DNA from 3 places in the Ferdinandcohnia sp. FSL W7-1320 genome. Region 2 is predicted to be linked to each of the others. Evidence: a T-box and tRNA genes for the amino acid it is inferred to sense, from the RefSeq annotation. Region 2 holds a T-box; the other regions hold tRNA genes.

Region 1 (7,305 bases), 170 kb from region 2:
TTGAAGAACTGTTGCCCCATCTTCAGGATATGTAGGAAATAATTCAAGTAGTTTTTCTTCTGACACATGCTGTGCCATGTAATAACGAAAGGCTTGACCTTTATAATGACCTCCTAAATCATAAGCCATATACTTACCTATCGTGAGTGAGTCTATAGGACTCCACTCCGTTGGTTCATATCCGGCAAGAGTAAATTCGACGGGTAATGTATTCTTCTCCTTTGCTTCCTTAATAAAAGCATTTACGCCATCTGCATAAGATTGTAAGACACCTTTCGCTTCTGTCGAGTATCCATCGTACGAGATTTTAGCTGCTCTTCGTAAGCCAAGAGTTCTATAATATTTATCCTGTTCAATTAGGGAGCTACCAATTACCTCACTGAGCTCTCCTGATGCCTGTCTACGGCTTAGATCCATTTGAAATAACCTGTCCTGAGCCGTTACATATCCTTGTGCAAAATACAGATCGTGAGTGTTTTTAGCACTTATATGGGGAACCCCATTTTGATCACGAATCACTTCAACCTCATCAGTAATACCAGCAACATTAATTGTACCTTCAATTTCTGGTAAACTCTTTCTCAAAAATAAATAGCCTGCCAAAATACTTGCGACAAGCAGGAGGATGATTATAATTCCTGATACTAAAATAACCCTCCATCTTTTCTTTCTGGGCCAAATACGTCTTTTTACTGCGACTTCTGAACTCATAAACTCCTCCTTAGACTAACTATTTCAAGAAAATTCTAAATATATTATAATATCTCATTTTCATTTTGTCATTGAAATCTCCAATAGACTGACATTATTTTCATACTTAGTGAAAAGCTTAAAGGAAGATACTAAGCAAATGACGAATTATTTCTATATATCATTTTTAATGAAAGGAAGAGTATAATGAACGCTCATGAGATTGAATACAAACTATATGGAGATGACATGCAATTTGTTGAAATCGAGCTAGATCCGAGTGAAAGTGTTATTGCGGAAGCAGGAGCCATGATGATGATGGAAGATGGAATCTCGATGGAAACCATATTCGGTGATGGTTCAGAATCTGGAGGTGGAGGTTTATTAGGTAAACTGTTTGGTGCAGGTAAAAGAGTCCTTACTGGTGAGAGTCTTTTTATGACAGTTTTTACCAATAGCCATATGGGCAAAAAACATGTTTCGTTTGCTGCCCCATATCCTGGAAAAATCATCCCGGTTGATTTAAGCATGCTAGGTGGAAAAGTGATTTGTCAAAAAGATTCTTTTTTATGTGCAGCAAAAGGAGTATCAGTCGGAATAGACTTTCAACGCAAATTAGGTACTGGTTTCTTCGGTGGAGAGGGCTTCATCATGCAAAAATTAGAAGGAGATGGATTAGCCTTTTTACACGCAGGTGGAACCATACATAAAAAAGAACTCCAACCTGGTGAAATCCTTCGAATAGACACAGGCTGCTTAGTTGGGATGACGAAGGAAGTAGATTACAATATCGAATATGTAGGGAAAATAAAAACAGCTTTCTTTGGTGGTGAAGGTTTATTCTACGCAACTGTACGTGGCCCTGGAACAGTTTGGGTACAATCATTGCCATTTAGCCGTATGGCAGACCGTATCTTCGCAAGTGCACCTAGAAATGGGGGAAGCACAGGTGAAGGAAGTATTCTAGGAGGAATCGGAAATTTATTAAACGGTGATAACAGATAGAATAAATATAAGTATAACTGGGAAGATAATAAATGGAGGTGTGGAAGATGAAACGTAAAGAAGACGTTAATAAAAAACCCGATGCTCCACTATTTGATGCCCCAGATGATAAAATTCTAGCATTTGACATGTTCCGTGGAATATCACCCGGAATCTTCTCAGATGTAGATTTAGACAACCCCGCAAAGAAAATAGAAGATGATATCATTTCTCAAGATTAAGCACCTGGCAACAGGTGTTTTTCTTTTTGTAACCGTAAAAAAATAAGAAACTAGAAATCTAGTAAAATAAAAAAACGCCATGAGAAATTCTCATAACGTTTGATGACCCGTACGGGATTCGAACCCGTGTTACCGCCGTGAAAGGGCGGTGTCTTAACCGCTTGACCAACGGGCCAGAAAAAAGTATTTATATGATTCGACATGGCGGAGAAGGAGGGATTTGAACCCTCGCGCCGCTTACGCGACCTACACCCTTAGCAGGGGCGCCTCTTCAGCCACTTGAGTACTTCCCCAAAAATGGCTCCGCAGGTAGGATTCGAACCTACGACCGATCGGTTAACAGCCGATAGCTCTACCACTGAGCTACTGCGGAATAATTATATATGGTGGGCCTAAATGGACTCGAACCATCGACCTCACGCTTATCAGGCGTGCGCTCTAACCAGCTGAGCTATAGGCCCATTGTATAAATTGGAGCGGGTGATGAGAATCGAACTCACGACATCAGCTTGGAAGGCTGAGGTTTTACCATTAAACTACACCCGCATTTTTTATATGGGGCGGCTGATGGGAATCGAACCCACGAATGTCGGAACCACAATCCGATGCGTTAACCACTTCGCCACAGCCGCCATTAAAGTTTATAAAATTAGAAAGGTGGCTCAGGACGGAATCGAACCGCCGACACAAGGATTTTCAGTCCTTTGCTCTACCGACTGAGCTACTGAGCCACAAAATATGGCGGTCCCGACCGGGATCGAACCGGCGATCTCCTGCGTGACAGGCAGGCATGTTAACCGCTACACCACGGGACCATTTTTAACAACAAAAATTATTTTACTATAACTTCTTGTGCTTGTCAACACTTTTTTTTGGTTGCGGGGGCAGGATTTGAACCTACGACCTTCGGGTTATGAGCCCGACGAGCTACCAGACTGCTCCACCCCGCGATAATAGAATTTATAAAGTTTATGTTATGCGCTATGCAAGTAAATAACTGTCCCCTTCCTCTTCAAGCTTATTCTTGAAGCATGTCCGTCGGGACAACTCGCAGTATATCGATGATGCAACGCTCGTTGCTCCACCCAGCGATATATAGAAGGTTTATAAAATATGACTTTCTTACACCATATATTTGTTAAAAAATATGGCGGAGGAAGAGGGATTCGAACCCCCGCGGGCTTTAACACCCCTGTCGGTTTTCAAGACCGATCCCTTCAGCCGGACTTGGGTATTCCTCCACATATATAAGGTTGTAAATGGTGGACCTTGTAGGACTCGAACCTACGACCGGACGGTTATGAGCCGTCTGCTCTAACCAGCTGAGCTAAAGGTCCTAGAATTTTTAATTTTAAATGGTAGCGGCGGAGGGGATCGAACCCCCGACCTCACGGGTATGAACCGTACGCTCTAGCCAGCTGAGCTACACCGCCATAATTAAAGTAATTATTTAAAATTCTAATGGTGGAGCCTAGCGGGATCGAACCGCTGACCTCCTGCGTGCAAAGCAGGCGCTCTCCCAGCTGAGCTAAGGCCCCAATTTTGTTAATGGTCGGGAAGACAGGATTCGAACCTGCGACCCCTTGGTCCCAAACCAAGTGCTCTACCAAGCTGAGCTACTTCCCGTAAAATGGCGCGCCCGATAGGAGTCGAACCCATAACCTTCTGATCCGTAGTCAGACGCTCTATCCAATTGAGCTACGGGCGCACTTTTTTTATTTTATTAGATGGTGCCGAGGACCGGAATCGAACCGGTACGGTAGTCACCTACCGCAGGATTTTAAGTCCTGTGCGTCTGCCAGTTCCGCCACCCCGGCAAGTAATGCCATGGAGCGGAAGACGGGATTCGAACCCGCGACCCCCACCTTGGCAAGGTGGTGTTCTACCACTGAACTACTTCCGCATAATGCGGGTGAAGGGACTCGAACCCCCACGTCAAAGACACTAGATCCTAAGTCTAGCGCGTCTGCCAATTCCGCCACACCCGCATATTTAATTTAAATGGTGAGCCATGAAGGACTCGAACCTTCGACCCTCTGATTAAAAGTCAGATGCTCTACCAACTGAGCTAATGGCTCGCAAGTGGTGCCGGCTAGAGGACTTGAACCCCCAACCTACTGATTACAAGTCAGTTGCTCTACCAATTGAGCTAAACCGGCAAATTAAACTTAAAATATATGGTGGAGGATGACGGGATCGAACCGCCGACCCCCTGCTTGTAAGGCAGGTGCTCTCCCAGCTGAGCTAATCCTCCGTCTCATCCAACCTAGCGACGTCCTACTCTCACAGGGGCAAAGCCCCAACTACCATCGGCGCTGAGAAGCTTAACTTCCGTGTTCGGTATGGGAACGGGTGTGACCTTCTCGCTATCGTCACTAGATAAGTTAAAGACAAGATATATTATACTATCTTCAAAAAAAATTTCAAGAAGAAATTTTCATTCCTTCAAAACTAAATAACGTACTTACATTCATCTTCGAAGTATTTTGGTTAAGTCCTCGATCGATTAGTATCAGTCAGCTGCACATGTCACCATGCTTCCACCTCTGACCTATCAACCTCGTCATCTTCGAGGGATCTTACTAGTTTAACACTATGGGAAATCTCATCTTGAGGGGGGCTTCATGCTTAGATGCTTTCAGCACTTATCCCTTCCACACATAGCTACCCAGCTATGCCCTTGGCAGAACAACTGGTACACCAGCGGTGTGTCCATCCCGGTCCTCTCGTACTAAGGACAGCTCCTCTCAAATTTCCTACGCCCACGACGGATAGGGACCGAACTGTCTCACGACGTTCTGAACCCAGCTCGCGTACCGCTTTAATGGGCGAACAGCCCAACCCTTGGGACCGACTACAGCCCCAGGATGCGATGAGCCGACATCGAGGTGCCAAACCTCCCCGTCGATGTGGACTCTTGGGGGAGATAAGCCTGTTATCCCCGGGGTAGCTTTTATCCGTTGAGCGATGGCCCTTCCATGCGGAACCACCGGATCACTAAGCCCGACTTTCGTCCCTGCTCGACTTGTAGGTCTCGCAGTCAAGCTCCCTTGTGCCTTTACACTCTACGAATGATTTCCAACCATTCTGAGGGAACCTTTGGGCGCCTCCGTTACTTTTTAGGAGGCGACCGCCCCAGTCAAACTGCCCACCTGACACTGTCTCCAAGGCCGATAAGGCCTTCGGGTTAGAATTTCAATACAGCCAGGGTAGTATCCCACCGATGCCTCCACCGAAGCTGGCGCTCCGGCTTCCAAGGCTCCTACCTATCCTGTACAAGCTGTACCAAAATTCAATATCAGGCTGCAGTAAAGCTCCACGGGGTCTTTCCGTCCTGTCGCGGGTAACCTGCATCTTCACAGGTACTATAATTTCACCGAGTCTCTCGTTGAGACAGTGCCCAGATCGTTACACCTTTCGTGCGGGTCAGAACTTACCTGACAAGGAATTTCGCTACCTTAGGACCGTTATAGTTACGGCCGCCGTTTACTGGGGCTTCGATTCAGAGCTTCGCTTGCGCTAACCCCTCCTCTTAACCTTCCAGCACCGGGCAGGTGTCAGCCCCTATACTTCGCCTTGCGGCTTCGCAGAGACCTGTGTTTTTGCTAAACAGTCGCCTGGGCCTATTCACTGCGGCTCTTCAGGGCTATGCACCCTAAAAAGCACCCCTTCTCCCGAAGTTACGGGGTCATTTTGCCGAGTTCCTTAACGAGAGTTCTCTCGATCACCTTAGGATTCTCTCCTCGCCTACCTGTGTCGGTTTGCGGTACGGGCACCATTTACCTCGCTAGAAGCTTTTCTTGGCAGTGTGGAATCAGGAACTTCGGTACTATATTTCCCTCGCCATCACAGCTCAACCTTACGGTAAGCGGATTTGCCTACTTACCAGTCTAACTGCTTGGACGCACATATCCAACAGTGCGCTTACCCTATCCTCCTGCGTCCCTCCATCGCTCAAACGGTAAAGAGGTGGTACAGGAATATCAACCTGTTGTCCATCGCCTACGCTTTTCAGCCTCGGCTTAGGTCCCGACTAACCCTGAGCGGACGAGCCTTCCTCAGGAAACCTTAGGCATTCGGTGGATGGGATTCTCACCCATCTTTCGCTACTCATACCGGCATTCTCACTTCTAAGCGCTCCACCAGTCCTCACGGTCTGACTTCACGGCACTTAGAACGCTCTCCTACCATTGTTCGTAAGAACAATCCACAGCTTCGGTGATACGTTTAGCCCCGGTACATTTTCGGCGCAGAGTCACTCGACCAGTGAGCTATTACGCACTCTTTAAATGGTGGCTGCTTCTAAGCCAACATCCTGGTTGTCTAAGCAACTCCACATCCTTTTCCACTTAACGTATACTTTGGGACCTTAGCTGGTGGTCTGGGCTGTTTCCCTCTTGACTACGGATCTTATCACTCGCAGTCTGACTCCCGAGAATCAAGTCTTTGGCATTCGGAGTTTGACTGAATTCGGTAACCCGATGAGGGCCCCTAGTCCAATCAGTGCTCTACCTCCAAGACTCTATACTCGAGGCTAGCCCTAAAGCTATTTCGGAGAGAACCAGCTATCTCCAAGTTCGATTGGAATTTCTCCGCTACCCACACCTCATCCCCGCACTTTTCAACGTGCGTGGGTTCGGGCCTCCATTCAGTGTTACCTGAACTTCACCCTGGACATGGGTAGATCACCTGGTTTCGGGTCTACGACCACGTACTATTTCGCCCTATTCAGACTCGCTTTCGCTGCGGCTCCGTCTCTTCAACTTAACCTTGCACGGGATCGTAACTCGCCGGTTCATTCTACAAAAGGCACGCCATCACACATAAATGTGCTTTGACTACTTGTAGGCACACGGTTTCAGGTTCTATTTCACTCCCCTCCCGGGGTGCTTTTCACCTTTCCCTCACGGTACTGGTTCACTATCGGTCACTAGGGAGTATTTAGCCTTGGGAGATGGTCCTCCCAGCTTCCGACGGGATTTCTCGTGTCCCGCCGTACTCAGGATCCACTCAAGAGAGAACGAAGTTTCGACTACAGGGTTGTTACCTTCTCTGACGGACCTTTCCAGGTCGCTTCGTCTACTTCGCTCTTTTGTAACTCCGTATAGAGTGTCCTACAACCCCAAGAGGCAAGCCTCTTGGTTTGGGCTATCTTCCGTTTCGCTCGCCGCTACTCAGGAAATCGCGTTTGCTTTCTCTTCCTCCGGGTACTAAGATGTTTCAGTTCCCCGGGTCTACCTTCTCTTACCCTATGTATTCAGGTAAGGATACTGCCCCATTACGAGCAGTGGGTTTCCCCATTCGGAAATCTTCGGATCAATGCTTACTTACAGCTCCCCGAAGCATATCGGTGTTAGTACCGTCCTTCATCGGCTCCTAGTGCCAAGGC
Region 2 (7,305 bases):
GCTAAGCATGGTTAAACCTAGGATGGAATAGATCGTTCCAAATACGGATCCAAATAATATTCCCCCGACAATACATATTACAGGTACTGGAATGAAAAAGAAGGGACGAATAAGATGTATCCCAATAAATATAATGGGGGCAAGCAGTCCAGTGGATTCAATAAAAACAAACAGAAGTGTCATTGTTTCATCCAAATACACAACTCACCTCTCTTTCGTTAGGTTACTTCGGTGCTATTTAAGCATATACAAACGTACAAGTTGTTATGACAGGTTAACTAAAATATATGTATAAAGGGCTATCGTAACAATTGAAAGAATGGGAAGCATGATGACAAATTGCTTATGCTTTGTTTTATGGCGAAATTGTCTCATCCCAAAGGTTGCCCCTAGTGCACCACCTACAATGGCGACAACCCAAATATGCTTTTCAGAAATGCGCCATTTGTTATTTCTAGCTCTATTTTTATCAATATACATAAGTAAGAATCCATATATATTTAGAATTACATAGATGAAAAAGAGATAGCTCATTATTATTCCTCCGTTATTGACTAAAACAAAAAAGGTTACTCTCATTTTACAATGGGAGTAACCTTTTTACCTAGACTTATTTGTAGTCTAGCTTCAGCAACTAGAAATTCAGGAAACTTCAACTCCTCCGGCAAAGGCAAATTACGCCTCGTAGTCGCAGTATCCAGTTTCCTCATTTCTGGTCAAGTCGCTTCCGCTTTTTTATTTTAAGTTGTTTTTAGCTACAGTTGCTAATTCTGCAAATGCTTTTTCATCGCTAACAGCTAGGTCAGCAAGCATTTTGCGGTTTACTTCGATACCAGCTACTTTTAACCCGTGCATTAAACGGCTGTAAGAAAGTCCGTTCATACGAGCAGCTGCGTTGATACGAGTAATCCATAGCTTACGGAAGTCGCGTTTCTTTTGACGACGGTCACGGTAAGCATACATTAATGATTTCATTACTTGTTGGTTTGCAACTTTATATAAAGTGTGTTTTGAACCGAAATAACCTTTAGCTAATTTTAATACCTTTTTACGACGTTTGCGTGTAACTGTTCCGCCTTTTACTCTTGGCATTTTGTTTCCCTCCTAAGATCAATAACCGATTATTTAATGTTGTCTAACATGTGGCGAATACGTTTGAAATCGCCTTTGCTAACTAATGTAGCTTTACGAAGCTTACGCTTTTGCTTTTGAGATTTATTTCCGAATAAGTGGCTTGTGTATGCATGTGAACGTTTAAGTTTACCAGATCCTGTTTTCTTAAAACGCTTTGCAGTACCACGGTGTGTTTTCATTTTTGGCATAGGGAGTTCCTCCTCAATTCATTACTTTTCGATTTTAGGTGCTAGTACTAAAAACATGCTTCTTCCATCCATTTTTGGGTGGGATTCAATCGTAGCTACTTCAGCACAAGCTTTAGAAAAACGATCTAAAACACGTTGACCGATTTCTTTATGTGTAATCGCACGACCTTTAAAGCGAATAGACGCTTTAACTTTGTCGCCCTTTTCAAGGAATTTAATTGCGTTACGAAGCTTTGTATTAAAATCATGCTCATCAATTGTCGGACTAAGTCTAACTTCCTTAATATTGATAACCTTTTGGTTTTTACGAGCTTCTTTTTCTTTCTTCTGTTGCTCAAAACGGAATTTACCGTAGTCCATTATACGACATACAGGTGGTTTCGCGTTAGGTGCAACCAATACAAGATCAAGATTTGCTCTTGCAGCAATTTCTAATGCTTCATTTTTGGATTTAATTCCAAGCTGATCACCGTTTTGACCAATCAAACGAACTTCGCGGGCACGAATGCCTTCGTTTACCATCATGTCTTTGCTAATAATTAGCCACCTCCAAGGTTTTTTAAAGAATGCCTCGTTTGAAATCTTGCGCATTTTACAGATTTGAGACAAACAAAAAAGTGTGAATGTATACACACCCACACTATTACAATTCATTTACACATTAATGATTAATGAACGTAAGACCTACCAACTGCAATTTGCGTCAATCAGGTGAGAAGCGGGTGCCTCTACTTTCTCAAACAAGTATTCAATTACCTACAAAAGTATAACATCTATGATGATAACTGTCAAACGGTGCAACTAGAATAGTGCAACGAAATTCATTCTAGCATGCACCTTTATGTTTGACAAGCTTTTTTTATTTTTTTACTTCCTGTAGGATCGCTGAAAGGAAAGCATCAAAGGACATAGTCTCAGATTTCTGCTCACCGTATTTACGGACATTTACCGCTTTTTCTCCCATTTCATTGTCACCTACAACAAGCATAAATGGAATTTTTTGCATTTGTGCTTCACGGATTTTATAGCCTATCTTTTCATCACGGTCGTCAATTTCGACACGTAATCCTTCTGCCTGAAGTTTCTCTTGAACACTCTTCGCATAGTCAAGATGTACATCAGGAGAAACTGGAATGACTTGAACTTGAACAGGGGCTAACCAAGTTGGAAATGCCCCTTTATACTCTTCAATCAAGTAAGCAACAAAGCGTTCCATTGTTGATACAACACCACGGTGAATAACAACTGGACGATGTTGTTTTCCATCTTCACCAATATAAGTTAAATCAAAACGTTCTGGTAATAAGAAGTCAAGTTGAACAGTTGAAAGTGTTTCATCTTTTCCAAGTGCTGTACGAACCTGAACATCAAGTTTAGGACCATAGAATGCTGCTTCACCTTCTGCCTCGAAGTAATCCAGACCAAGGTCATCCATCGCTGCCTTTAACATAGATTGAGCTTTCTCCCACATTGCGTCATCATCGAAATATTTTTCAGTGTCAGCAGGATCGCGGTAAGAAAGTCGGAAGCTAAAGTCTTGAATATCAAAGTCTTTATAAACCTCTAAAATAAGATTTACAACGCGTTTGAATTCTTCCTGAATTTGGTCAGGTCGAACGAAGATATGTGCATCATTAAGAGTCATTCCTCTAACACGTTGAAGACCCGATAATGCGCCACTCATTTCGTAGCGGTGCATTGTTCCTAATTCTGCAATTCGAATTGGAAGCTTGCGATAGCTATGAATACCATTCTTATATATCATCATGTGATGTGGACAGTTCATTGGACGTAACACAAGCTCTTCATTATCCATTTCCATTATTGGGAACATGTCTTCTTGATAATGATCCCAGTGACCAGAAGTTTTATATAAATCAACGTTTGCAAGTACTGGTGTATACACATGGTCATAGCCTAGTCTTACTTCTTTATCTACAATATAGCGTTCGATAACGCGGCGTATCGTCGCGCCTTTTGGAAGCCATAATGGCAATCCTTGACCTACTTTTTGTGAATTTGTAAACAGGCTTAGTTCCTTACCTAATTTACGATGGTCACGTTCTTTAGCCTCTTCTAGTAAACGAAGGTATTCGTCAAGTTCAGCTTTTTTAAAGAATGCAGTTCCGTAAATACGTTGTAGCATTTTATTGTCACTATCTCCACGCCAGTACGCACCAGCAATGCTTAATAGCTTAAATTCTTTAATTTTTCCTGTTGAAGGAACATGGACACCACGGCAAAGGTCAAAAAATTCACCTTGTTCGTAAATTGATAAAGGTTCTCCCTCCGGAATATCTTGAATTAATTCAATTTTAAGCTCATCGCCGATTTCCTCGTATCTTCTTAATGCCTCATCACGCGAAACCTCGACACGATGGATTTCAAGATTTTCATTTATGATCTTTTTCATTTCTTTTTCGATTTCAGGCAGATCTTCAGGTGTTAATGATTTTTCCATATCAATGTCATAGTAAAAACCATTTTCAATAACTGGCCCTACACCAAGCTTAACATCCTTGTATAGGCGTTTAATTGCTTGAGCCATAAGGTGAGCTGTACTGTGTCGCATGATTTCTAATGCTGCATCAGTATCTTGGGTAATGATTGCTATTTCACCATCTTCATGAATTTCAGTTCGTAAATCAATCTCTTTTCCATTAAACTTACCAGCGATTGACTTTTTCTTTAGGCCTGGGCTGATTGATCCTGCAATATCTTCTGTTGTTGTTCCTTTAGGAAACTCCTTCACTGCTCCGTCTGGGAATGTAATTTTTACTACATCTGACATCAGTTTTCAACTCCTTTTAAATTAAAAGCACAAGGCGCGCATCCTTAGGCTACAAGTATAAGATTAGCGCCGACAGAAGGTGCCTTTTTCCTTCTGAAGCGATTTGCTTAGACCCGAGAGCCGATGGCGCCTTGGGCTAGATATAAAAATGTGAAAATAAAAAATACCCGTCCCCAAAAAAAGGGACGAGTATATGTATCGTGGTTCCACCCTTGTTTCCACTCGAGAAAAATCGAATGGCTCAAGAAACAAATAACGGTTATCCCGTCAGTAATTACAACTTTGATAAACAAAGGTTCACTACTGAAGTTTAGAGGTGGTAAAAGTATCATTCGTGTTAGGAAGCTTCCAGCCTTGGCCTCCCTCTCTGAAAACCGTAATTATACAATCGTGTCCTCATCATAACTTTTAAATTATAGACTACTCATTCATGAGTATTTGTAATATGTAGGTATTATAGTCTTATTTAAAAGTTAAATCAAGGGCAGTTCGTATATTTCATATTTTTTTTGCTTTCTGCCGTGTGTTTTCAAAGGACTTCTTCGTGTAAATTGTGACATTCTCTAAAAAAATATTGTGGATGGTCTGTACCATTCCATTATCAATCTGGTCCGTATAAATTGAAATTGACTTCGGAGCAATTGATACTAATGGTGCCAATACTGCAGAATCAATGTACAAGGGCTGGTGTAGGATTAGTTTTCGATCAATATATTTAAACAATTCATCTCGCTTAATTTCAGTAAACTCATGATTATAAAAATAAAATTGCTCATCATGTAAAATATGTAATTGTTCAAGCTTTGGTTCTCGCTTCTCTCTAAATTCCCTCAGTCCTTGAATAAATGTTTGATACTCCTGCTCAAGCTTGTATTCATCAATAGCAGATTCGATTATTTGCAATAATGCCTCATTATACGACCGCATGCGAAACTTTAAAAATGATTCAAACGAGAAAGAAATAGGAATTTCCATAAAATCGTGAAGCGCTTCCTCTATCAGTTGTTCCCGCGGCACGACATCTTGAACCCCTGGGATATCAGGGTTATTCCCATCCATCAATCCTTTGGCAATTTCTAATATTTGCTTCTTCTCTTCATAATCGGTAAAGTAAAATAAATTTTCAATGTAATCAAGAATCCAATTGTCCTCTTTGTTATGAATGATAAACTCGGCCATTACCGGAATGACCACAACCTGAACTGCATATTGTATTTTCTCTGAAATGAAAACAGACACGACATTCTCCTCATCATTGACAACTTCTATGTAATCTATAGAAAGAGCTTTTGCCTTTGCAACTAAGCCCTTATACATTTTTTGTGCATCTGTTATTTCTTGGAAATGCATTTCAATCAAGCTAGTCCCCCCATTTCACCAATACCATTACCCTGTTACATGTATATGGTGAATCGGACAACTTTAGAATAAAAAAATTGGCTTTCTCTTTTTCGAGAAAGCCAATTCGATTAGTATCGTCTGTTTTTTCCTTTAAGTTCAACTGGTTTTGCTAAATATTTGATTCGTTCCATGATTCGAGCAGCTTTGACCTTTTCCTCTTCACCACGTTGCGTATATGATAAATGGTGTTCAAGACCTTTAAAATCGAAATTTGATGTAAAGAAGGTCGGTAAGTTTTCAAGCATACGGTATTGCAGGATACTACCAAGAATATCGTCACGCATCCAACTAGACATCGATTCTGCACCAATATCATCTAGCATTAAAACTGGTACTTTTTTAACTGCATCAATTTTTGAATTGATTGATTGGTCCTGTAAGGAACCTTTTAACTCCCTCATAAATTCTGGTACATACACAAGCATCGAAGAGACCTTTTTCTGAGCTAGTCCATTTGCAAGGGCTCCTAAGAAGTAAGTTTTCCCAATTCCAAACGAACCGTGTAAATATAATCCCTGCATCCGTTTGCCAGGTTCATAGTGGTCGAGAAATTCCTGAATTAAAAGAATTGCATCTGACCGTCCTTCATCAAATTCTAGAGATTCGAGGGATGCATCAAGGATATCTTTTGGAACATACATACTCTTAATTAAAGATTTATATTTAATCTGTTCATCGTGCATTACCTTTTTCGGACATCTTTCATAGCTTAATTCAATTGAGTTACCTTTAAGTTCAAGATGAGGATGAAAGCCCTGTAGCATATTTTTACACGAATGAAGGCTTTCACATTTATTACATTCCTTGCTTTGATTGATATATTCGTAAAGCTTAACAAGACTTCTATTAATCGTATCATTAGTAATTTGATCCTGATGTGCGTTTATAAAGTCTCTTACCTCAGAATGGTTTAATACCTCATGTTTAATTTGTTCATATCGCTGCTGAAAGCCAGCATGATTTGAAAGTTTTTTCAAAGAATCCTGAATCGGTTTCATATCCTCACCCCCATCTTATTGGTTATTCTTTTTTAATCTTTCTTCAAACAGACGTTTCTTCTCTTCAAAGGAAGGACTTGATGCATTTTCCTTTGCTTTTTCCTTTTTTGGAGTTTCTTCTTTTGTACCTTCATCCTCTTGTTTTAACCAGTCAGGTAATAACTCTTTGCGAATCGGTTGTCTTTTATATTTATTTGTCTTTTTATCTGCAGTCCAATTATGCTTTTTGGCCGTCTCCATTGCATCCTTAACTGTCTTTATATTTAATCTTGCCCAGTTACTTGCAATGGTTTCGATATAAGACTTTGTTAATCTCATATCCGATTTTAACATGACATAATATAACAGTACATTCACAACACCTGGAAGTAAGTTTTGACGGAACATCACATCTTCTATAATTTTCAATTCAGAAACAGAAGGCTGTGACCCTCCAGATACATCGATTAAAAACTCTTTTGGTGAGATTCTTTCCAGTTTCTGAATTAATTCTTCTTCCTTTGTTTGAGGAACTTTGTTTACCATTGTTTGATTTGGTAATGGTTGAACCCTTTCTGTTAAATTAGGTAATTCATTACCAGTTTCAAATTGATACCAGTCTCTTGAAGCCTTTCTTAATTTTTCGATATCAATTTTTTCGTTTGGATCAAAAGCACTCATAACAATCCCCTGCATCTCAACCGGATCGATTCCATAAAGAAAAGAAAGCTTAGTGATTGCTTCTCTTACTCTAGGTGTAATGGCATTTCTCGGAATCATTACATCTGAAAGACCTGCAAAAAACAAATCGAAA
Region 3 (7,305 bases), 1.4 Mb from region 2:
AATGGGGCAGTATCCTTACCTGAATACATAGGGTAAGAGAAGGTAGACCCGGGGAACTGAAACATCTTAGTACCCGGAGGAAGAGAAAGCAAACGCGATTTCCTGAGTAGCGGCGAGCGAAACGGAAGATAGCCCAAACCAAGAGGCTTGCCTCTTGGGGTTGTAGGACACTCTATACGGAGTTACAAAAGAGCGAAGTAGACGAAGTGACCTGGAAAGGTCCGTCAGAGAAGGTAACAACCCTGTAGTCGAAACTTCGTTCTCTCTTGAGTGGATCCTGAGTACGGCGGGACACGAGAAATCCCGTCGGAAGCTGGGAGGACCATCTCCCAAGGCTAAATACTCCCTAGTGACCGATAGTGAACCAGTACCGTGAGGGAAAGGTGAAAAGCACCCCGGGAGGGGAGTGAAATAGAACCTGAAACCGTGTGCCTACAAGTAGTCAAAGCACATTTATGTGTGATGGCGTGCCTTTTGTAGAATGAACCGGCGAGTTACGATCCCGTGCAAGGTTAAGTTGAAGAGACGGAGCCGCAGCGAAAGCGAGTCTGAATAGGGCGAAATAGTACGTGGTCGTAGACCCGAAACCAGGTGATCTACCCATGTCCAGGGTGAAGTTCAGGTAACACTGAATGGAGGCCCGAACCCACGCACGTTGAAAAGTGCGGGGATGAGGTGTGGGTAGCGGAGAAATTCCAATCGAACTTGGAGATAGCTGGTTCTCTCCGAAATAGCTTTAGGGCTAGCCTCGAGTATAGAGTCTTGGAGGTAGAGCACTGATTGGACTAGGGGCCCTCATCGGGTTACCGAATTCAGTCAAACTCCGAATGCCAAAGACTTGATTCTCGGGAGTCAGACTGCGAGTGATAAGATCCGTAGTCAAGAGGGAAACAGCCCAGACCACCAGCTAAGGTCCCAAAGTATACGTTAAGTGGAAAAGGATGTGGAGTTGCTTAGACAACCAGGATGTTGGCTTAGAAGCAGCCACCATTTAAAGAGTGCGTAATAGCTCACTGGTCGAGTGACTCTGCGCCGAAAATGTACCGGGGCTAAACGTATCACCGAAGCTGTGGATTGTTCTTACGAACAATGGTAGGAGAGCGTTCTAAGTGCCGTGAAGTCAGACCGTGAGGACTGGTGGAGCGCTTAGAAGTGAGAATGCCGGTATGAGTAGCGAAAGATGGGTGAGAATCCCATCCACCGAATGCCTAAGGTTTCCTGAGGAAGGCTCGTCCGCTCAGGGTTAGTCGGGACCTAAGCCGAGGCTGAAAAGCGTAGGCGATGGACAACAGGTTGATATTCCTGTACCACCTCTTTACCGTTTGAGCGATGGAGGGACGCAGGAGGATAGGGTAAGCGCACTGTTGGATATGTGCGTCCAAGCAGTTAGACTGGTAAGTAGGCAAATCCGCTTACCGTAAGGTTGAGCTGTGATGGCGAGGGAAATATAGTACCGAAGTTCCTGATTCCACACTGCCAAGAAAAGCTTCTAGCGAGGTAAATGGTGCCCGTACCGCAAACCGACACAGGTAGGCGAGGAGAGAATCCTAAGGTGATCGAGAGAACTCTCGTTAAGGAACTCGGCAAAATGACCCCGTAACTTCGGGAGAAGGGGTGCTTTTTAGGGTGCATAGCCCTGAAGAGCCGCAGTGAATAGGCCCAGGCGACTGTTTAGCAAAAACACAGGTCTCTGCGAAGCCGCAAGGCGAAGTATAGGGGCTGACACCTGCCCGGTGCTGGAAGGTTAAGAGGAGGGGTTAGCGCAAGCGAAGCTCTGAATCGAAGCCCCAGTAAACGGCGGCCGTAACTATAACGGTCCTAAGGTAGCGAAATTCCTTGTCAGGTAAGTTCTGACCCGCACGAAAGGTGTAACGATCTGGGCACTGTCTCAACGAGAGACTCGGTGAAATTATAGTACCTGTGAAGATGCAGGTTACCCGCGACAGGACGGAAAGACCCCGTGGAGCTTTACTGCAGCCTGATATTGAATTTTGGTACAGCTTGTACAGGATAGGTAGGAGCCTTGGAAGCCGGAGCGCCAGCTTCGGTGGAGGCATCGGTGGGATACTACCCTGGCTGTATTGAAATTCTAACCCGAAGGCCTTATCGGCCTTGGAGACAGTGTCAGGTGGGCAGTTTGACTGGGGCGGTCGCCTCCTAAAAAGTAACGGAGGCGCCCAAAGGTTCCCTCAGAATGGTTGGAAATCATTCGTAGAGTGTAAAGGCACAAGGGAGCTTGACTGCGAGACCTACAAGTCGAGCAGGGACGAAAGTCGGGCTTAGTGATCCGGTGGTTCCGCATGGAAGGGCCATCGCTCAACGGATAAAAGCTACCCCGGGGATAACAGGCTTATCTCCCCCAAGAGTCCACATCGACGGGGAGGTTTGGCACCTCGATGTCGGCTCATCGCATCCTGGGGCTGTAGTCGGTCCCAAGGGTTGGGCTGTTCGCCCATTAAAGCGGTACGCGAGCTGGGTTCAGAACGTCGTGAGACAGTTCGGTCCCTATCCGTCGTGGGCGTAGGAAATTTGAGAGGAGCTGTCCTTAGTACGAGAGGACCGGGATGGACACACCGCTGGTGTACCAGTTGTTCTGCCAAGGGCATAGCTGGGTAGCTATGTGTGGAAGGGATAAGTGCTGAAAGCATCTAAGCATGAAGCCCCCCTCAAGATGAGATTTCCCATAGTGTTAAACTAGTAAGATCCCTCGAAGATGACGAGGTTGATAGGTCAGAGGTGGAAGCATGGTGACATGTGCAGCTGACTGATACTAATCGATCGAGGACTTAACCAAAATACTTTGAAGATGAATGTACGTACGTTATCTAGTTTTGAAGGAATGAATCCTTCATATAGTCTAGTGGCGATAGCGAAGAGGTCACACCCGTTCCCATACCGAACACGGAAGTTAAGCTCTTCAGCGCCGATGGTAGTTGGGACTTTGTCCCTGTGAGAGTAGGACGTCGCTAGGCTTTTATTCCGCAGTAGCTCAGTGGTAGAGCTATCGGCTGTTAACCGATCGGTCGTAGGTTCGAATCCTACCTGCGGAGCCATTGCTTCCATAGCTCAGCTGGTAGAGCACTTCCATGGTAAGGAAGAGGTCAGCGGTTCGAGCCCGCTTGGAAGCTTAAAAAAGAGAAATTTACAAATTGGCCCGTTGGTCAAGCGGTTAAGACACCGCCCTTTCACGGCGGTAACACGGGTTCGAATCCCGTACGGGTCACCATTTTTGGAGGATTAGCTCAGCTGGGAGAGCACCTGCCTTACAAGCAGGGGGTCGGCGGTTCGATCCCGTCATCCTCCACCATTTTAATATATATTTGCCGGTGTAGCTCAGTTGGTAGAGCAACTGACTTGTAATCAGTAGGTCGTGGGTTCGACTCCTATCGCCGGCACCATCTTCATTTAATGATGGAGGGGTAGCGAAGTGGCTAAACGCGGCGGACTGTAAATCCGCTCCCTCCGGGTTCGGCGGTTCGAATCCGTCCCCCTCCACCATTTACATATCCTTATAAGCCTTTATTCTTTCTTTGGACAAGTTCAAAAGGTTGAAATAGGCTATTTTTATGAAGTGACATATTTTATTTCCTTAGATTCACATAATTTGTATGCTATATGAGCAAGATACTAGGGTAATAAAAAAATATAATTCCGTGTTATGATAACTTTTGAAGATGAAAAAGACATATTAAGTTAAGGATTACATTAATACTTAGTATTGTCGACGATATTTCCTACTGAAATATCCCAAAATATCCTCTTGCGTTGATTTTTCTTGATGTTTATTCAAGGAAGACTAATCACGTAGTAAAATCAATGGGCTATAGCCAAGCGGTAAGGCAACGGACTTTGACTCCGTCATTCGTAGGTTCGAATCCTGCTAGCCCAGCCATTTTAGAGCCATTAGCTCAGTTGGTAGAGCATCTGACTTTTAATCAGAGGGTCGAAGGTTCGAGTCCTTCATGGCTCATTTAAGCGGAAGTAGTTCAGTGGTAGAACACCACCTTGCCAAGGTGGGGGTCGCGGGTTCGAATCCCGTCTTCCGCTCCATGAACTACTTCTTTTTTATATTTGGGGCCTTAGCTCAGCTGGGAGAGCGCCTGCTTTGCACGCAGGAGGTCAGCGGTTCGATCCCGCTAGGCTCCACCAATTACATACAGAACTAACAATAAACCTATTAGGGTTTATTTTTTTTGCATAAACCCTACATTTATGTTCATTCTGTTCCCTTTATTCCTGCATATATATACATGTTTTTGTTGAGTTGAGTCATTCTATTAAAAGTAGGTACAATAGGGTATGGGAGAAGGAGGTTCATATAACATGAAGAAGGATATTTCCATAATTGGTGTGCCCATGGACTTAGGCCAAATGCGTAGGGGAGTAGATATGGGGCCAAGTGCCATCCGCTATGCGGGTGTCGTTGAACGATTAGAAAGACTTGAATATGATATAGATGACTTAGGTGATATTGAAATTACACGCCCCACTCGTGAAGAAATTGCAAAGGATCAGAACTTAAAGAACCTTGAAAAAGTTTCAGAGGCGAATGAAAAGCTTGCTGCAACAGTGGACGAGGTCATTAATGCTGGTAGGTTTCCGCTTGTCCTAGGTGGTGACCATAGTATTGCGATTGGAACTCTTGCGGGTGTTGCGAAGCATTATCAAAATCTAGGAGTTATTTGGTACGATGCCCATGGAGATTTAAATACAGCAGATACTTCACCGTCAGGTAATATCCATGGAATGCCACTCGCTGCAAGTCTGGGCCTTGGTCATAAGAGATTAACAGACATCTTTGGGTATGGTCCTAAAATAAAGCCTGAAAACATTGTCATTATTGGTGCAAGATCACTTGACGATGGTGAGAAGGAGTTAATTAAAAAGTTAGGAATCAAAGTTTATACCATGCATGAGATAGATCGTATAGGTATGACAAAGGTTATGGAAGAAACGATCTCTTATTTAAAAGACAAGACAGATGGTGTTCACTTATCATTGGATTTAGATGGTTTAGATCCACATGATGCACCAGGTGTAGGGACTCCAGTTCTTGGAGGCATTAGTTATCGTGAAAGCCATCTTGCAATGGAAATGTTAGAGGAATCAAAATTGATTACTTCTGCTGAATTTGTAGAAGTGAATCCAATCCTAGATGATAAAAACAAAACGGCTTCTGTTGCAGTTGCTTTAATGGGATCCTTATTTGGAGAAAAACTTTTATAATACTATACAGTATCTCGATACACGGGATGCTGTCTTTTTTTTATTTTTAAAGATTTGATTTCCTAGCACATAAACCAACCAAAATTTGTTAAAATGAAAATTATGGAGAAAATGAAACCTTTTAAGAAATGAATCGTAAATAATGATACCCGCGAGTAGAGCGGAGGTATACAAATGGAGACAATTATAAAAAACAGAATAAGACAGTTAAAAAATGGAGACCAGAATGCATTTGCGGAGATAGTAGAATTTTACAAAGACAAGGTTTTTCAGATATGCTATCGTATGCTTGGGAATCGACATGAGGCGGAGGATATTGCACAGGAAGCCTTTATTCGTGCATATGTAAATATCCATAGCTATGATTTGAATAAAAAGTTTTCAACATGGCTATACCGTATTGCAACGAATCTGTCGATTGACCGTATTCGAAAGAAAAAACCGGATTACTATTTGGATGCCGAGCTTGCAGGATCAGATGGACTAACAATGTATTCGCAAGTTGCCGCAGATGTAACACTACCAGAGGACGAGCTTGAGACAATGGAGCTACAAGAGTTAATCCAAGCAGAAATATTGAAGCTTCCAGATAAGTACCGTTCTGTTATTGTTTTAAAATACATCGAGGAGTTTTCACTAAAGGAAATTGGTGAAATTCTTGACCTGCCAGTAGGTACGGTAAAAACGAGAATTCATAGGGGCCGCGAAGCTTTACGAAACCAACTTCGACATGTATAGGGGTGAGAAAAAAATGAACTGTTCAGAAAAAAGCATGGTTACGTTAATGCATAATTACCTAGATGAGGATATTTCTGAAGAGGAAGAGAAGCTACTACGTGAGCATTTGCATGCCTGCGAATCCTGTAATCAACATTTTCATGAGCTAAAGAAGACAGTTGCGTTGGTACAAAGTACTTCTCATATTTCTGCACCTGACGATTTTACATTAATGGTCATGCAAAATCTGCCGAAGGAAAAACGCACAGTAAGCTTTAGACGTTGGTTCAGGGAACACCCAATGCTATCAGCTGCCGCTCTCTTTCTTGTATTAATGGCAGGAAGTCTCTTTTCCGTCTGGAATGAAAGTGATCAATTTTCCGTTTCGAAACAACCCAATCTAATTGTTGAAAACAATACCGTCATTGTTCCAGAAGGTGAAACAGTGAAAGGGGATGTCGTTGTCAAGAATGGGAAGCTTGTGATAGAGGGAGACGTAGATGGGAATGTCACTGTGATTAATGGTGAGAATTATATGGCCTCTGCTGGAAATGTAACAGGCGAGGTTAAGGTAGTCAATCAAATGTTTGAGTGGCTTTGGTACCATATAAAAAAAGTTGGTATAGATGCTATCCACATTTTTGATAATGAAGAATAGGTCATCGGACACGGTGGCCTTTTTTTCGACGCTAAAATTAAGCTTATCCACCTACCAATTTGTAATCGGTTAGGGAAAGATATATGATATAATATTATAGCTAACTATGTATGTTTGGATTATTTCATAGAGGAAGTGTGAGAATGTCATTTAATGAACTCCCATTACTAGGTTACCTTGGCATTTTTCTAGATGTTCTCCTTGTCTGGTATGTGATATATAAAATTTTATCCCTTATTCGCGGAACAAAGGCTGTACAGCTTTTGCAGGGGATTATTGTTATTGTTTTTATCCGCTTATTAAGTAGCCTGTTAGAGTTACATACTTTGTTTTGGTTAGTAGACCAGGTAATGGACTGGGGATTCTTAGCGATTATCGTTATTTTCCAGCCTGAATTGCGAAGGGCATTGGAACAGCTTGGCCGTGGAAAAATATTTTCAAGAAGTGGTAATGATGAAGAAGATCATCAGGTAAAATTAATTGAGGCTATTACAAAAGCCACTGATTATATGGCCAAACGCCGCATTGGTGCACTCATCTCAATTGAACGACAAACGGGGATGGGGGACTATGTGGAAACAGGGATTCCATTAAATTCAGCGATTTCTTCTGAGTTACTAATCAATATCTTTATACCAAATACGCCTTTACATGATGGAGCCGTGATTATTCAAAGAAATCAAGTAGCGGCTGCTGCGTGTTAT

The links. The T-box of region 2 lies ahead of thrS (threonine--tRNA ligase). A T-box ahead of a tRNA ligase gene usually reads a tRNA of that ligase, here a tRNA-Thr.
Region 1: it has a tRNA-Thr gene. The T-box ahead of thrS (threonine--tRNA ligase) is inferred to sense a tRNA for this amino acid. The anticodon was not compared.
Region 3: it has a tRNA-Thr gene. The T-box ahead of thrS (threonine--tRNA ligase) is inferred to sense a tRNA for this amino acid. The anticodon was not compared.

The regions. Positions count from the first base shown of each region.
Region 1 is NZ_JBBPAM010000001.1:1,370,464-1,377,768, reverse strand. It holds gene NST91_RS07005 (penicillin acylase family protein) at 1-711, opposite strand, end outside; gene NST91_RS07000 (TIGR00266 family protein) at 898-1,695, shown strand; gene NST91_RS06995 (hypothetical protein) at 1,743-1,916, shown strand; tRNA gene NST91_RS06990 (tRNA-Glu) at 2,020-2,091, opposite strand; tRNA gene NST91_RS06985 (tRNA-Ser) at 2,119-2,209, opposite strand; tRNA gene NST91_RS06980 (tRNA-Asn) at 2,215-2,289, opposite strand; tRNA gene NST91_RS06975 (tRNA-Ile) at 2,301-2,377, opposite strand; tRNA gene NST91_RS06970 (tRNA-Gly) at 2,389-2,462, opposite strand; tRNA gene NST91_RS06965 (tRNA-His) at 2,473-2,548, opposite strand; tRNA gene NST91_RS06960 (tRNA-Phe) at 2,575-2,647, opposite strand; tRNA gene NST91_RS06955 (tRNA-Asp) at 2,656-2,731, opposite strand; tRNA gene NST91_RS06950 (tRNA-Met) at 2,790-2,866, opposite strand; tRNA gene NST91_RS06945 (tRNA-Ser) at 3,065-3,157, opposite strand; tRNA gene NST91_RS06940 (tRNA-Ile) at 3,177-3,253, opposite strand; tRNA gene NST91_RS06935 (tRNA-Met) at 3,273-3,349, opposite strand; tRNA gene NST91_RS06930 (tRNA-Ala) at 3,379-3,454, opposite strand; tRNA gene NST91_RS06925 (tRNA-Pro) at 3,466-3,542, opposite strand; tRNA gene NST91_RS06920 (tRNA-Arg) at 3,548-3,624, opposite strand; tRNA gene NST91_RS06915 (tRNA-Leu) at 3,645-3,733, opposite strand; tRNA gene NST91_RS06910 (tRNA-Gly) at 3,745-3,819, opposite strand; tRNA gene NST91_RS06905 (tRNA-Leu) at 3,824-3,904, opposite strand; tRNA gene NST91_RS06900 (tRNA-Lys) at 3,919-3,994, opposite strand; tRNA gene NST91_RS06895 (tRNA-Thr) at 4,000-4,075, opposite strand; tRNA gene NST91_RS06890 (tRNA-Val) at 4,095-4,170, opposite strand; rRNA gene rrf (5S ribosomal RNA) at 4,181-4,296, opposite strand; rRNA gene NST91_RS06880 (23S ribosomal RNA) at 4,403-7,305, opposite strand, start outside.
Region 2 is NZ_JBBPAM010000001.1:1,537,470-1,544,774, reverse strand. It holds gene NST91_RS07785 (TVP38/TMEM64 family protein) at 1-201, opposite strand, end outside; gene NST91_RS07780 (DUF1294 domain-containing protein) at 265-534, opposite strand; gene rplT (50S ribosomal protein L20) at 736-1,092, opposite strand; gene rpmI (50S ribosomal protein L35) at 1,122-1,322, opposite strand; gene infC (translation initiation factor IF-3) at 1,344-1,862, opposite strand; ribosomal protein L20 leader region at 1,928-2,062, opposite strand; gene thrS (threonine--tRNA ligase) at 2,182-4,113, opposite strand; T-box leader at 4,292-4,525, opposite strand; gene ytxC (putative sporulation protein YtxC) at 4,612-5,463, opposite strand; gene dnaI (primosomal protein DnaI) at 5,583-6,512, opposite strand; gene NST91_RS07745 (replication initiation and membrane attachment family protein) at 6,528-7,305, opposite strand, start outside.
Region 3 is NZ_JBBPAM010000001.1:174,950-182,254, forward strand. It holds rRNA gene NST91_RS00950 (23S ribosomal RNA) at 1-2,794, shown strand, start outside; rRNA gene rrf (5S ribosomal RNA) at 2,857-2,972, shown strand; tRNA gene NST91_RS00960 (tRNA-Asn) at 2,979-3,053, shown strand; tRNA gene NST91_RS00965 (tRNA-Thr) at 3,056-3,128, shown strand; tRNA gene NST91_RS00970 (tRNA-Glu) at 3,152-3,226, shown strand; tRNA gene NST91_RS00975 (tRNA-Val) at 3,232-3,307, shown strand; tRNA gene NST91_RS00980 (tRNA-Thr) at 3,323-3,398, shown strand; tRNA gene NST91_RS00985 (tRNA-Tyr) at 3,414-3,498, shown strand; tRNA gene NST91_RS00990 (tRNA-Gln) at 3,818-3,892, shown strand; tRNA gene NST91_RS00995 (tRNA-Lys) at 3,898-3,970, shown strand; tRNA gene NST91_RS01000 (tRNA-Gly) at 3,976-4,050, shown strand; tRNA gene NST91_RS01005 (tRNA-Ala) at 4,074-4,149, shown strand; gene rocF (arginase) at 4,324-5,226, shown strand; gene sigW (RNA polymerase sigma factor SigW) at 5,401-5,964, shown strand; gene NST91_RS01020 (zf-HC2 domain-containing protein) at 5,978-6,601, shown strand; gene cdaA (diadenylate cyclase CdaA) at 6,745-7,305, shown strand, end outside.